2 regions of the Streptococcus sp. F0441 genome follow, and region 1 is predicted to be linked to the other one. Evidence: predicted binding sites of a transcription regulator. Region 1 holds the regulator's gene; the other holds the start of a gene.

What was found. The regulator CtsR, encoded in region 1, represses protease genes until heat stress. The targets are predictions, from matches to a motif close to TTGGTCAAAAAAGGTCAAANA.
Region 2: a site for CtsR is predicted at 5,437-5,457, ahead of HMPREF9188_RS02370 (ATP-dependent Clp protease ATP-binding subunit). Genes of this name have one in related genera too.

What each region holds. Positions count from the first base shown of each region.
Region 1 covers NZ_KB373321.1:197,249-205,266, forward strand. Annotated here, with positions in the region: gene HMPREF9188_RS00965 (thiamine-binding protein) at 1-280, shown strand, start outside; gene HMPREF9188_RS00970 (ABC transporter permease) at 243-1,001, shown strand; gene HMPREF9188_RS00975 (ABC transporter substrate-binding protein) at 1,039-2,046, shown strand; gene HMPREF9188_RS00980 (ABC transporter ATP-binding protein) at 2,046-2,774, shown strand; gene HMPREF9188_RS00985 (hypothetical protein) at 2,879-3,091, shown strand; gene HMPREF9188_RS00990 (DUF7675 family protein) at 3,140-3,472, shown strand; gene HMPREF9188_RS00995 (hypothetical protein) at 3,711-3,926, opposite strand; gene HMPREF9188_RS01000 (CPCC family cysteine-rich protein) at 3,961-4,170, opposite strand; gene HMPREF9188_RS01005 (CtsR family transcriptional regulator) at 4,637-5,095, shown strand; gene HMPREF9188_RS01010 (ATP-dependent Clp protease ATP-binding subunit) at 5,097-7,529, shown strand; gene bgrR (response regulator transcription factor BgrR) at 7,848-8,018, shown strand, end outside.
Region 2 covers NZ_KB373321.1:496,548-504,565, forward strand. Annotated here, with positions in the region: gene HMPREF9188_RS02350 (undecaprenyl-diphosphate phosphatase) at 1-796, shown strand, start outside; gene dinB (DNA polymerase IV) at 830-1,891, opposite strand; gene HMPREF9188_RS10575 (hypothetical protein) at 2,303-2,569, opposite strand; gene pflB (formate C-acetyltransferase) at 2,798-5,113, shown strand; gene HMPREF9188_RS02370 (ATP-dependent Clp protease ATP-binding subunit) at 5,508-7,613, shown strand; gene HMPREF9188_RS02375 (S-ribosylhomocysteine lyase) at 7,673-8,018, opposite strand, start outside.

The DNA of each region.
Region 1 (8,018 bases):
CATTGCCTTGCAAGTCTTGCCCCTATCACAGGGGATTGATCGAATTGCTATTATCGATCAAGTGATTGCTTATCTGCAAGCTCAGTCCGTGACCATGGTGGTGACACCCTTTGAAACGGTCTTGGAAGGGGAGTTTGATGAGCTTATGCGCATTCTCAAAGAAGCTCTTGAAGTGGCCGGGCAGGAGGCAGATAATGTCTTTGCCAATGTCAAAATAAATGTAGGAGAGATTTTAAGTATTGATGACAAACTTGAAAAGTATACTGAGACGACACATTAGTCTATTGGGTTTTCTAGGAGTCTTGTCAATCTGGCAGTTAGCGGGAGTATTCAAACTTTTACCCAAGTTTATCCTGCCAACTCCTCTTGAGATTCTCCAGTCCTTTGTTCGTGACAGAGAATTTCTCTGGTACCATAGCTGGGCGACCTTGAGAGTGGCTTTGCTAGGTCTAGTCTTAGGAGTCTTGATTGCCTGTCTTATGGCGGTGCTCATGGATAGTCTCTCTTGGCTCAATGACTTGATTTATCCCATGATGGTGGTTATCCAGACCATTCCGACCATTGCCATAGCGCCTATCTTGGTCTTGTGGTTGGGTTATGGGATTTTACCCAAGATTGTCTTGATTATTCTGACGACAACCTTCCCTATCATTGTTAGTATCTTGGACGGTTTTAGGCATTGTGACAAGGATATGCTGACCTTGTTTAGTCTGATGCGAGCAAACCCTTGGCAAATCCTTTGGCATTTTAAAATCCCGGTCAGTCTGCCCTACTTTTATGCAGGTCTGAGGGTCAGTGTCTCCTACGCCTTTATCACAACCGTGGTGTCTGAGTGGTTGGGAGGTTTTGAAGGTCTTGGTGTTTATATGATTCAGTCTAAAAAACTGTTTCAGTATGATACCATGTTTGCCATTATTATTCTGGTGTCGATTATCAGTCTTCTAGGTATGAAGCTGGTCGATATCAGTGAAAAATATGTGATTAAATGGAAACGTACTTAAAATAGAGCGTTTTTGAAAAAGAAAAGAGGAAATGAAAATGAAGAAAACATGGAAAGTGTTTTTAACGCTTGTAACAGCTCTTGTAGCTGTCGTGCTTGTGGCTTGTGGTCAAGGAACTGCTTCTAAGGACAACAAAGAAGCAGAAGTTAAGAAGATTGACTTTATCCTAGACTGGACGCCAAATACCAACCACACAGGTCTTTATGTAGCAAAGGAAAAAGGCTATTTCAAAGAAGTTGGAGTGGATGTTGACTTGAAATTGCCACCAGAAGAAAGTTCTTCAGACTTGGTGATCAATGGCAAGGCACCATTTGCTATCTATTTCCAAGACTACATGGCTAAGAAATTAGAAAAAGGGGCAGGCATCACTGCCGTTGCCGCTATCGTTGAGCACAACACATCAGGAATCATCTCACGTAAATCGGACAATGTCAGCAGTCCAAAGGACTTGGTTGGGAAGAAATACGGAACTTGGAATGACCCGACTGAACTTGCTATGTTGAAAACCTTGGTGGAATCTCAAGGTGGAGACTTCGAAAAGGTCGAAAAAGTACCAAACAACGACTCAAACTCCATCACACCAATTGCCAATGGTGTCTTTGACACTGCTTGGATCTACTATGGGTGGGACGGTATCCTTGCCAAATCTCAAGGTGTAGACGCCAACTTCATGTACTTGAAAGACTATGTCAAGGAATTTGACTACTACTCACCAGTTATTATCGCAAACAACGACTATCTCAAAGACAACAAGGAAGAAGCTCGTAAAGTCATCCAAGCCATCAAAAAAGGCTACCAATATGCTATGGAACATCCAGAAGAAGCTGCGGATATTCTCATCAAGAATGCACCTGAACTCAAGGAAAAACGTGACTTTGTCATCGAATCGCAAAAATACTTGTCAAAAGAATACGCAAGTGACAAGGAAAAATGGGGACAATTTGATGCTGCTCGCTGGAATGCCTTCTACAAATGGGACAAAGAAAATGGTATCCTTAAAGAAGACTTGACAGACAAAGGCTTCACTAATGAATTTGTAAAATAATGACAGAAATTAGACTAGAACACGTAAGCTATGCCTATGGCGATGAAAAGATTTTAGAAGATATCAACCTGCAGGTGACTTCGGGTGAAGTGGTTTCTATCCTAGGTCCAAGTGGTGTAGGAAAGACCACCCTCTTTAACCTAATCGCTGGGATTTTAGAAGTCCAGTCAGGGAGAATTGTTCTGGACGGTGAGGAGAATCCCAAGGGGCGCGTGAGTTATATGTTGCAAAAGGATCTCCTCTTGGAGCACAAGACCGTTCTTGGTAATATCATTTTGCCCCTCTTGATTCAAAAAGTGGATAAGGCGGAAGCCATTGCCCGAGCGGATGAGATCCTTGCGACCTTCCAGTTGACAGCTGTACGGGACAAGTATCCTCACGAACTTAGTGGGGGGATGCGTCAGCGTGTGGCCTTGCTTCGTACCTATCTTTTTGGGCACAAGCTCTTTCTCTTGGATGAGGCCTTTAGCGCCTTGGATGAGATGACCAAGATGGAACTTCATGCTTGGTATCTGGAAATTCACAAACAGCTACAGCTGACGACCTTGATCATCACGCATAGTATCGAGGAGGCCCTCAGTCTCAGCGACCGCATCTATATCTTGAAAAATCGCCCTGGGCAGATTGTTTCAGAAATTAAACTAGATTGGTCTGAAGATGAGGACAAGGAAGTCCAAAAGATTGCCTACAAACGTCAAATCTTGGCAGAATTAGGTTTAGATAAGTAGAAAAATAGGGAGTTGGTGAAGATTATCCTTTACCAGCGCCCTTTTTGTCTATAAATGGAAATTCTTATAGATAAAAAGTGATATAATTGACGTATGGTGATGTGATGAAAAAAGAAGAAATTAAAACATATTTAGATACAGATCTTGAATTTAATGTTAATGGCCGAGGTGCTTGTTTCTTATCCAGCATTTGTGTAGTTGGATATGATTATGAAGGTCAGCAGTTTAATACGATTGATGAAGCTATGGAAGCTAAGGTTTTTGATAGTAAAAGTTTAGTGGATATTTGGGATGAAGTTTTACCACAAGTATTTTAAAATAAAAATATGGTCACATTATTTCAAGAGATAATAGAAAGAGCTTGAATGATGTTAAATAATGAATTACATGACTACGATAAACCAGACTCATCCGATGAAATAGATGAACTCATTATTTCGGAGTCCAATCTTGAAGGGTACAGTGATTTTTACAAAGAAAGTGAAGAGTCAAAAGTTTGGTGGATTGATAAGATAGATGTTAGAGGAGAGCTATTGTTCAGTTTTGATCAGCAAAAAATTTATAATCTTTTTCTTGATTATCCTCACAATATGACGGAAGAAGAAGTTAAAATTTTTGATATCGAAAATCCATTTTGGAGAGATTTTTTTTCGGATAGAATGTCACAAACTATACATTTATTCGTAAGAATTGAATGATATGACTGAAAAAGATTATACACAATAGTAAACATGCTTAGATACAACTAGACTATTTTTGATGTTCAGTCACCTCCCTCATAATTCATTTTTGATGGATACTGTGATATAATTAAGATACGAAGGATAGAGGTTGAGAATCTGTCACCAACGCGCCATTTAGCTAGTGGGTCGAGAAATGCAGGAGCCTCGACAGTCCTGTCTATCCTTGCAAATAAATCAGCCCTTAGATTTGTTTCTAAGGGCTTTTTGACCGGTCGATTTTATCAGCAATTTCAACTTTTAAAATTTCATTTTCAAATAATCTCATCCATCGTAAACCTGTTTTAACAGATAAAGCATTATACTCTTCATCAAAAGTATGCTTATCTTCAAAAAGACAAATTCCCTCAAAGGTCTGGTTATCAACGTCTGTCATCGTTACAACTTTATTGTTAAACTTTCTAAGTTCCATTTTTATTTTCCTGATTTTGTAGTACTATAGTTTGTTATATTATTGGAATCCCTTTAACGTAAGCTTCCTTAGCTTTTGCTAGTGTCATCTTGTTTGGGCCTCCATCAATGTTGGTTTCCCCCGTATTTTGCCAATTACAATGATCACAAATGTCATAAACAGCGGTCAATGTTCCGCAAACTGGACAATGTACGTATTCTTCATCATTAATCATTACTAAGTTTTCTTTACCAGTCTTATTCATAATTATTTACTCCTAATTATTGTTTTTAAAATAGTGAAACCAGAAATATTAATTAGCTAGAACTAAATATTTTTATATTAAATTCTCTTATCTTTCTAAACTTTTCTGAGATAGGCTTTCTTAGCTTCTGCAAGAGTTATAGTATCATTATACTTCAGCATTGGAGCTATTGCTAATGATTGAGAGAGTTTTCTGGATATGCTATAATATTACCAGGTATTAAAAAAGCACGTTTGACCGTGCTAGTTTCTTGCCTGCTGAACTCGTCAATATTACGCCCTTTTTAGGGCTCTTTTTGTGGACTTTTTTAGGAACTTTCAAGAAAAACTAAGGTGATTTAATGCCTAAATGTTTTTAAAGAAAGTCAGTATTTTCAAGGGCTTAGCCCTAAAAATTTGACTTATAGAGTGTTAAATGATAGTATAGTCAAAGATAGTCAAGGTTCAAAGAAGGAGTTTGATTTACTATGAGATTTAAAAATACATCAGATCATATCGAAGCCTATATCAAGGCGATTTTAGACCAGTCTGGTATCGTGGAATTGCAGCGGAGCCAGTTAGCAGATACCTTTCAGGTTGTGCCGAGTCAGATCAACTACGTCATCAAGACCCGCTTTACGGAAAGTAGAGGTTACTTGGTTGAGAGCAAGCGTGGTGGAGGAGGCTACATTCGCATAGGGCGGATTGAGTTTTCCAGTCATCATGAGATGCTTCGCGATTTGCTTTACTCGATTGGTGAGCGAGTTAGTCAGGAGATTTACGAGGACATTCTCCAGCTTTTGGTGGAGCAGGACTTGATGACCAAGCAGGAGATGACCTTGCTGACTTCTGTAGCAACAGATCGTGTCCTAGGGGAAGAATCCTCAGTTGTCCGTGCCAATATGCTCCGACAGCTATTACAAGAGGTAGATAGAAAAGAGAAGTAAGATGAACTATTCAAAAGCATTGAATGAATGTATCGAAAGTGCCTACATGGTGGCTGGCCATTTTGGAGCTCATTACCTAGAGTCTTGGCATTTATTGATTGCCATGTCCAATCACAGTTACAGTGTGGCAGGTGCGACTCTAAATGATTACCCATACGAGATGGACCGTTTAGAAGAGGTTGCTTTAGAACTGACTGAAACGGACTATAGTCAAGATGAAACCTTTACGGAATTGCCTTTTTCCCATCGTTTGGAGGTTCTCTTTGCAGAAGCAGAGTATGTGGCCTCAGTGGTCCATGCAAAGGTGCTAGGGACAGAGCATGTCCTCTATGCGATTTTGCATGATGGCAATGCCTTGGCAACTCGTATCTTGGAGAGAGCAGGCTTTTCTTATGAAGACCAGAAAGATCAGGTCAGAATTGCTGCTCTTCGTCGCAATTTAGAGGAACGTGCTGGTTGGACAAGAGAAGACCTTAAGGCTTTGCGTCAACGCCACCGCACGGTAGCAGACAAGCAAAATTCCATGGCCAATATGATGGGCATGCCCCAGACTACAAGTGGCGGTCTAGAGGACTACACGCATGACCTGACGGAGCAAGCGCGCTCTGGCAAGTTAGAGCCAGTTATTGGTCGTGACAAGGAAATCTCACGTATGATTCAGATTTTGAGTCGGAAGACCAAGAATAATCCTGTCCTGGTTGGAGATGCTGGTGTCGGGAAAACAGCTCTAGCCCTTGGCCTTGCCCAGCGTATTGCTAGTGGGGATGTACCTGTGGAAATGGCAAAGATGCATGTTCTAGAGCTTGATTTGATGAATGTTGTTGCGGGAACACGTTTCCGTGGAGATTTTGAAGAGCGCATGAACAATATCATCAAGGATATCGAGGAAGATGGCAAAGTAATCCTCTTTATCGATGAACTTCACACTATCATGGGTTCTGGTAGTGGGATTGACTCGACTCTAGATGCGGCTAATATCTTGAAGCCAGCCTTAGCTCGTGGAACTTTAAGAACGGTTGGTGCAACCACTCAGGAAGAATACCAAAAACACATCGAAAAAGATGCGGCTCTTTCTCGTCGTTTTGCAAAAGTGACGATTGAAGAGCCAGGTTTAGCTGACAGCATGACTATTTTGCAAGGTTTGAAGGCCACCTATGAGAAACACCACCGTGTGCGAATCACAGATGAAGCTGTCGAAACAGCTGTTAAGATGGCGCATCGTTACTTGACTAGTCGTCACTTACCAGACTCTGCTATCGACCTCTTGGATGAGGCGGCAGCAACTGTGCAAAACAAATCCAAGAATGTGAGAATGGACGAATCCGACTTGAGTCCAGCTGACAAGGCCTTGATGGATGGCAAGTGGAAACAAGCAGGCCAGCTAATCGCAAAAGAGCAGGAAGTCCCTGTCTATAAAGACTTGGTAACAGAGACTGAAATCCTGACTACTTTGAGTCGCTTGTCAGGGATCCCAGTCCAAAAACTGACGCAAACAGATGCTAAGAAGTACCTTAACCTCGAAGCGGAACTGCACAAACGTGTCATCGGTCAAGATCAAGCTGTTTCAAGTATTAGCCGTGCCATTCGCCGCAACCAGTCAGGAATTCGCAGCCACAAGCGTCCGATTGGTTCCTTTATGTTCCTAGGACCGACGGGTGTCGGGAAGACCGAATTGGCCAAGGCATTGGCAGAAGTTCTCTTTGATGACGAATCAGCCCTTATCCGCTTTGATATGAGTGAGTATATGGAGAAATTTGCGGCTAGCCGTCTTAATGGAGCTCCTCCGGGCTATGTGGGCTACGAAGAAGGTGGGGAGTTGACCGAGAAGGTTCGCAACAAACCATACTCCGTTCTCCTCTTTGACGAGGTAGAAAAGGCCCACCCAGACATCTTTAATGTCCTCTTACAGGTTCTGGACGACGGTGTCTTAACAGATAGCAAGGGGCGCAAGGTTGATTTTTCAAATACCATTATTATCATGACGTCAAACCTTGGTGCGACAGCTCTTCGTGACGACAAGACAGTTGGCTTTGGGGCCAAGGACATTCGTTTTGACCAGGAAAATATGGAAAAACGAATCTTTGAAGAGTTGAAAAAAGCTTATCGACCAGAGTTTATCAACCGTATTGATGAAAAGGTGGTCTTCCATAGCTTAGATAGCAAACACATGCAAGAAATTGTTAAGATTATGGTGAAACCATTGATTGCTAGCCTGGCAGAGAAGGGTATCGACTTGAAACTGCAAGCTTCGGCACTGAAGTTGCTAGCTAGTCACGGTTACAATCCAGAAATGGGAGCTCGCCCACTTCGCAGAACCCTGCAAACAGAAGTGGAGGACAAGTTGGCAGAACTTCTTCTTAAGGGAGAATTAGTGGCAGGAAAGACCCTCAAGATCGGTGTCAAAGCTGGTCAATTAAAATTTGATATTGCTTAAAAATAGAGAGTCAGGAGCAATCCTGATTCTTTTTTGCTACTTTTTTATAAAACCAAAGGAAATAAGTTGACAATATGTAAATATTGGTTATAATAAGAATAAATAGATATTAAGATTTGTATAGAATGAAAAAGAGCAGAGTTTCCTGAAATTTCCACCATTTCAATAGAGCCCTGTTTCTTTTTTTGCACCTTAAACAGAAAAAATCTAAAAAGTTAACGATAGTGCCGTTGTTAACCTATAGTTACAGCATTTAATTTTTAATGCAGTGCATAGAGCTAGAGGTCTTTCGTTGTTTTTTAATCAAAAGGAAAATGTATGAATATTTTAGTCGTAGATGATGAAGAAATGATCAGGGAAGGGATTGCCGCCTTTCTAAAAGAGGAGGGCTACCATGTGATTCTGGCTAAGGATGGACAAGAGGCTTTGGAAAAATTTCGAGAATATCCCATCCATCTCCTAGTTCTTGATCTGATGATGCCAAAACGA
Region 2 (8,018 bases), 300 kb from region 1:
AATTACAGAATGGTTGCCCATTTCAAGTACGGGTCACTTGATCTTGGTTGAAGAATTTGTACAATACAAGGACCAAAATGAAGCCTTCATGTCCATGTTTAATGTTGTCATTCAGCTCGGTGCTATCTTAGCGGTTATGGTGATTTACTTTAACAAGCTCAATCCCTTCAAACCTGGTAAAAATAAGGTGGAAGTCCGTCGAACTTGGCAATTGTGGTCAAAAGTCCTCGTTGCGACCTTGCCTTTATTGTTAGTCTTTAAGCTGGATGATTGGTTTGACACTCATTTTCATAATATGGTATCAGTTGCGATTATGTTGATTATCTATGGTGTTGCCTTTATCTATCTTGAAAAAAGAAATAAGGCGCAAGCTATTGAACCAACAATCACAGAACTTGAAAAGCTTCCCTACAAGACAGCTCTCTATATCGGACTCTTCCAAGTCCTCGCCCTCTTCCCAGGAACGAGCCGTTCAGGTGCGACGATTGTTGGTGGTTTGTTAAATGGAACGAGTCGCTCTGTCGTAACAGAGTTTACCTTCTACCTCGGAATTCCTGTTATGTTTGGGGCTAGTGCTTTAAAGATTTTCAAATTTATAAAAGCAGGTCAACTCTTGAGTTTTGGACAACTGTTCTTGCTTTTGGTTGCTATGGGAGTAGCCTTCGCGGTCAGCATGGTTGCTATTCGCTTCTTGACTGGCTATGTGAAGAAGCACGACTTTACCCTCTTTGGTAAATACCGTATCGTACTCGGTAGTGTCTTGTTGCTCTATAGTTTTGTGCGTTTATTTGTATAAGAAAAAGCTTGAGGGAATCTTCCTTCAAGCTTTTTAAAATCCTGTTACTGTGACTCCTAGCAAACGAATGCCTTTTTCTTTTTCAGCTAGTTCTTCGTAGAGTTGAAGGGCAGTTTGAGAAATCTGACTAGCATCCTGTGTTGCTTGTGGGAGGCTTTTTCGTCTAGTTAGAGTAGAGAAGTCAGCATATCGTATTTTTAGGATAATGATTTTTCCAGCTTTGCCTTGTTGGCTGAGATTGTGAGCTACCTTTTCTGAGAGAAGAGTCAGCTCTTTTTTGATGTCTTCTTCTACTTGCAGGATTTTTCCGTAGGTTTTTTCCTTGCCAATGGACTTGCGAATACGATTGGCCTTGACCGGTGAATTATGAATGCCCCTAGCCTTTCGATAAAGATCGAAACCGAGTCTGCCAAACCGATCGATTAAAGTGACTTCAGAAACAGCCAATAAGTCTTCACCAGTATAAATGCCCATTTCATGAAGCCGTTCAACTGTTTTTTTGCCTACGCCATGGAATTTAGCAATGTCCATTTGTTTGAGAAAGTCTTGGGCCTGATCTGGGAGGATAACTGTTAAACCATGCGGTTTTTGATAGTCACTAGCCATTTTAGCTAAGAATTTGTTATAAGAGATGCCTGCAGAAGCAGTCAGGCGTAGTTCCTGCCAGATATCCTGTTGGATGAGACGAGCTATTTTGACGGCTGACTTGATACCAAGTTTATTTTCCGTCACATCCAAGTATGCCTCGTCAATACTCATAGGTTCAATCAAATCAGTGTAGCGTTTAAAAATAGCTCGAATCTCAAGTCCCACTGCCTTATACTTTTCATAATTTCCTGAGATAAAGATAGCTTGGGGACAACGCTCATAAGCTTCTTTAGAGCTCATGGCTGAATGAACGCCAAAAGCTCGTGCCTCGTAGCTACAGGTAGAAACGACACCTCGACCACCTGTTTGTCTGGGATCACTCCCAATGATAACAGGTTTGCCCTTTAACTTGGGATTATCTCTGATTTCCACCGCAGCAAAAAAGGCATCCATGTCGATATGGATAATTTTTCGCGATGTGTCATTGATAAGCGGAAAAATTAACATGCCGTCTCCTAGAATCTTTTAAAGCATAAATAAGCAAGTAACAATAACGAGAGTCTTCTTGTAATCTTTATTCACCAGGAGATAAACACTGCCGAATAGAAAACCAGCCAAACAAGTTAATATTCCTGTCAGGACACTTCCCTTTGACAAGATATGCATCAAGCCCCATGTCAAACCTAAGAGAATACCGCCATAGGGAATTTTATTATTTTTAAACCAAGTCTCAAAAGCCTTTTGTCCGAAAACCAGTACCAGAGAAATCAGGAAACTCTCAGCAACATAATAGATATATTGAAATAGAAATCTCAACCAACCTAAATGTTGCAATTCAATCAAAATTTTGAAACCCTTCCAATCCCAGTATTGGACAAGTGTAATAAGGATAAAACTCAAGACAATCGCCAACCATTGTCAAACAGATACAGTTTTTTTCTCCGTTTTCAAAAGGTCAAAGCCAGTTTGCTTTTTAGCCAGAGTAATAATACCGAAACCGAAACCAAACCAGCCCAAACTAGTCACTATCCTGTGAGCAATCATCTGAAACTTTGTTGCGTGATAAAGTGAAATCCCCCAAAATCCTTCCACTGTCACCAGTAATAATTCAAATAAAAAGCCAGCAGTAGTATACAAGGCTAACCACAGAAAATCAAAGCCTGTAATATTTTTACTTTTTTTCACGATAAGCCCCCTAAACTTTGTAAACTATCTAAGTTTATTAGACTCTTTTCCTGTTTTCATTTAACTTTTCAAAATTATAACACAGATAACTCTATTTGTCAAACTGTATTATAAAAGAAAGCGCTAAAAAGGCTGTTTTCTTCTTGTTGAAATCGGTTACTGTGTGGTATACTTGATTTATGAATGTAACAGATAGTTGTTACTAGAAAGAAAAATGAGGACATTAACATGGTTGTTAAGACAGTTGTTGAAGCGCAAGATATTTTTGATAAAGCTTGGGAAGGCTTCAAAGGAGTAGATTGGAAAGAAAAAGCAAGTATTTCTCGCTTCGTTCAAGCTAACTACACACCTTACGATGGAGATGAAAGTTTCCTTGCTGGCCCAACAGAACGTTCGCTTCACATCAAAAAAATCGTAGAAGAAACAAAAGCACACTACGAAGAAACTCGTTTCCCAATGGACACTCGTCCAACATCTATTGCTGATATTCCTGCTGGATTTATCGACAAAGAAAACGAATTGATCTTCGGTATCCAAAACGATGAACTCTTCAAATTGAATTTCATGCCAAAAGGTGGTATCCGTATGGCTGAAACTACTTTGAAAGAAAATGGATACGAACCAGATCCAGCTGTTCATGAAATCTTCACAAAATACGTAACAACAGTTAACGACGGTATTTTCCGCGCTTACACTTCAAATATCCGTCGTGCTCGTCACGCTCACACTGTAACTGGCCTTCCAGATGCCTACTCACGTGGACGTATCATCGGTGTTTACGCACGTCTTGCTCTTTACGGTGCAGACTACTTGATGCAAGAAAAAGTAAACGATTGGAATGCAATTAAAGAAATTGATGAAGAAACAATCCGTCTTCGCGAAGAAGTAAACCTTCAATACCAAGCATTGCAACAAGTTGTTCGCTTGGGTGACCTTTACGGTGTTGACGTTCGCAAACCAGCGATGAACGTCAAAGAAGCTATCCAATGGGTGAACATCGCCTTCATGGCTGTCTGCCGTGTTATCAACGGTGCTGCAACATCTCTAGGACGTGTGCCAATCGTGCTTGACATCTTTGCAGAACGTGACCTTGCTCGTGGTACATTTACTGAATCAGAAATCCAAGAATTCGTTGATGATTTCGTTATGAAACTTCGTACAGTTAAATTTGCTCGTACAAAAGCTTATGACCAATTGTACTCAGGTGACCCAACCTTCATCACAACTTCTATGGCTGGTATGGGTAACGACGGTCGTCACCGTGTTACTAAGATGGACTACCGTTTCTTGAACACTCTTGACAATATCGGTAACTCTCCAGAACCAAACTTGACAGTTCTTTGGACTGATAAATTGCCATACAACTTCCGTCGCTACTGTATGCACATGAGCCACAAACACTCTTCTATCCAATACGAAGGTGTAACAACAATGGCTAAAGACGGATATGGAGAAATGAGCTGTATCTCATGCTGTGTGTCACCACTTGACCCAGAAAACGAAGAACAACGCCACAACATCCAGTACTTCGGTGCTCGTGTAAACGTTTTGAAAGCCCTTCTTACTGGTTTGAACGGTGGTTACGACGATGTTCACAAAGACTACAAGGTATTTGACATCGATCCTATCCGTGACGAAGTTCTTGAATTCGAATCAGTTAAAGCGAACTTTGAAAAATCTCTTGACTGGTTGACTGACACTTACGTAGATGCTTTGAACATCATCCACTACATGACTGATAAGTACAACTACGAAGCGGTTCAAATGGCCTTCTTGCCAACTAAACAACGTGCTAACATGGGATTCGGTATCTGTGGATTTGCCAATACTGTTGATACATTGTCAGCTATTAAATACGCTACCGTTAAACCAATCCGTGATGAAGATGGCTACATCTACGATTACGAAACAATTGGTGAATATCCACGTTGGGGTGAAGATGACCCACGTTCAAACGAATTGGCAGAATGGTTGATTGAAGCTTACACAACTCGTCTACGTAGCCACAAACTCTACAAGAACGCAGAAGCTACAGTATCACTTTTGACCATCACATCTAACGTTGCTTACTCTAAACAAACTGGTAACTCACCAGTCCACAAAGGTGTATATCTCAACGAAGATGGTTCTGTGAACTTGTCTAAACTTGAATTCTTCTCACCAGGTGCTAATCCATCTAACAAAGCTAAAGGTGGATGGTTGCAAAACTTGAACTCACTTGCTAGCCTTGACTTTGGTTACGCAGCTGATGGTATCTCATTGACAACTCAAGTTTCTCCACGTGCTCTTGGTAAAACTCGTGACGAACAAGTGGATAACTTAGTAACAATCCTTGATGGTTACTTCGAAAACGGTGGACAACACTGTAACTTGAACGTAATGGACTTGAAAGATGTTTATGACAAGATTATGAATGGCGAAGATGTCATCGTTCGTATCTCAGGATACTGTGTAAACACTAAATACCTCACTCCAGAACAAAAAACTGAATTGACACAACGTGTCTTCCACGAAGTTCTTTCAATGGATGACGCATTGAGCTAAGATTCAATTAGAATAGAAAGAAAGCCAGTTAATCTAACTGGTTTTCTTGTGTTTCAAAAAATTTTTAAAAATAGTCAAATTTGGTCAAAAAGTTATTGACTTTTACTGACTAAAGTGATATAGTAGAAACATAAGGAAAATGACTTCCTTAGAAAACCTCATTTTCAATGATTCTATTTCTTGAAAATGTATAATAGATACCCTAGAAAGGGGTGAGGCCTATGTTAAATCTACGAGATTTTGAAAAGAAGATTATAAAAGGCTTATTTAAAAAAGAAAAACCAGAAATTATACTTAGGGTAGCTAGTTAGCTAGTCTAAAATTTTTAAAACAAAGGTCAAAGATAGTCAATATCAGAGATCGCAAATAATTAACAATAAACGAGGTAAAGAATATGAATAACAACTTTAATAACTTTAACAACATGGATGATTTATTTAACCAATTGATGGGTGGTATGCGAGGATATAGTTCTGAAAATCGTCGCTACTTGATTAATGGACGTGAAGTGACCCCTGAGGAATTTGCTTATTATCGTGCAACTGGTCAATTACCAGGAAATGCAGAATCTGATGCGCAAATGCAACAACACGCTTCAGGTATGAAACAAGACGGTGTCCTTGCTAAACTAGGTCGTAACTTGACGGCGGAAGCTCGTGAGGGCAAGTTGGATCCTGTTATCGGACGAAACAAGGAAATTCAAGAAACATCTGAAATCCTCTCACGTCGTACCAAGAACAATCCTGTACTTGTCGGAGATGCAGGTGTTGGTAAGACAGCAGTTGTCGAAGGTCTAGCACAAGCTATTGTGAATGGAGATGTTCCAGCTGCCATCAAGAACAAGGAAATTATTTCTATTGATATCTCAGGTCTTGAGGCTGGTACTCAATACCGTGGTAGCTTTGAAGAAAATGTGCAAAATCTAGTTAACGAAGTGAAAGAAGCAGGAAATATTATCCTCTTCTTTGATGAAATTCATCAAATCCTCGGTGCTGGTAGTACTGGTGGAGACAGTGGATCTAAAGGGCTTGCGGATATTCTCAAGCCAGCCCTCTCTCGTGGAGAGTTGACCGTTATTGGGGCAACGACTCAGGACGAATATCGTAACACTATCTTGAAGAATGCGGCTCTTGCTCGTCGTTTCAACGAAGTCAAGGTCAATGCTCCTTCAGCAGAGGATACCTTTAAAATCCTTCAAGGAATTCGTGATCTTTATCAACAACACCACAATGTCATCTTGCCAGACGAAGTCTTGAAGGCAGCAGTGGATTATTCTGTTCAGTATATTCCTCAACGTAGTTTGCCAGATAAGGCTATCGACCTTGTCGATGTAACGGCAGCTCACTTGGCAGCTCAACATCCTGTAACAGATGTGCATGCGGTTGAACGTGAAATCGAGGCAGAAAAAGACAAGCAAGAAAAAGCAGTTGAGGCAGAAGACTTTGAAGCAGCTCTTAATGCTAAAACACGTATTGCAGAATTAGAAAAGAAAATCGAAAACCACACAGAAGATATGAAGGTGACTGCAAGTGTCAACGATGTGGCTGAATCTGTGGAACGAATGACAGGTATTCCAGTGTCTCAAATGGGAGCATCTGATATCGAACGTTTGAAAGATATGGCCCATCGTTTGGAACACAAGGTTATCGGCCAAGATAAGGCAGTAGAAGCAGTGGCTCGTGCTATCCGTCGTAACCGTGCAGGATTTGATGAAGGCAATCGCCCAATCGGTAGCTTCCTCTTTGTAGGGCCTACTGGGGTTGGTAAGACGGAGCTTGCTAAGCAATTGGCGCTCGATATGTTTGGAACCAAGGACGCAATCATCCGCTTGGATATGTCTGAATACAGTGACCGCACAGCTGTATCTAAGCTAATCGGTACAACAGCAGGTTATGTGGGTTATGATGACAATAGCAATACCTTGACAGAACGTGTTCGCCGCAATCCTTACTCTATTATTCTCTTGGACGAAATTGAAAAGGCTGATCCTCAAGTAATTACCCTTCTCCTCCAAGTCTTGGATGACGGTCGTTTAACTGATGGTCAAGGAAATACCGTGAACTTCAAAAACACTGTCATTATCGCAACATCAAACGCTGGATTTGGCTATGAAGCTAACTTGACGGAAGATGCAGATAAACCAGAATTAATGGATCGTTTGAAACCATTCTTCCGTCCAGAATTCCTCAATCGCTTTAATGCAGTTATCGAGTTCTCACACTTGAATAAGGAAGACCTTTCTAAGATTGTGGACTTGATGTTGGCTGAAGTCAACCAAACCTTGGCTAAGAAAGGAATCGACCTTGAAGTTAGCCAAGCAGCTAAGGACTTTATCACAGAAGAAGGCTATGACGAAGTTATGGGTGTTCGTCCTCTCCGTCGCGTGGTTGAACAACAAATTCGTGATAAGGTGACAGACTTCCACTTGGATCATCTAGATGCCAAACATCTGGAAGCAGATATGGAAGATGGCGTTTTGGTCATTCGTGAAAAAGCCTAACTCGCGATTTTGAGAATAAAAAAAGAAGGAACTAGCTAAAAAGCTGGTTCCTTTTGTGTTTAGATGACATGACGCTCAAAGGCATCATCTGAGATTCCTTGTTCCAGGATGAGCTTCGCCCATTCCTTAGCAGAAAAGAGGCTGTGATCCTTGTAGTTTCCACAAGATTCGATGGTTGTTCCAGGAACATCTTCCCAAGTAGTGGTTTCAGCAATTTCCTTGAGCGAATCCTTGATAACAGCTGCAATTTCGGCGCTGGTATGGCGCCCCCACATAATCATGTGGAAGCCTGTCCGGCAGCCAAATGGTGAACAGTCAATCATACCGTCAATGCGGGTACGGATGAGTTTGGCCAAGAGGTGCTCAATGGTGTGAAGGCCAGCGGTAGGGATAGAGTCTTCATTT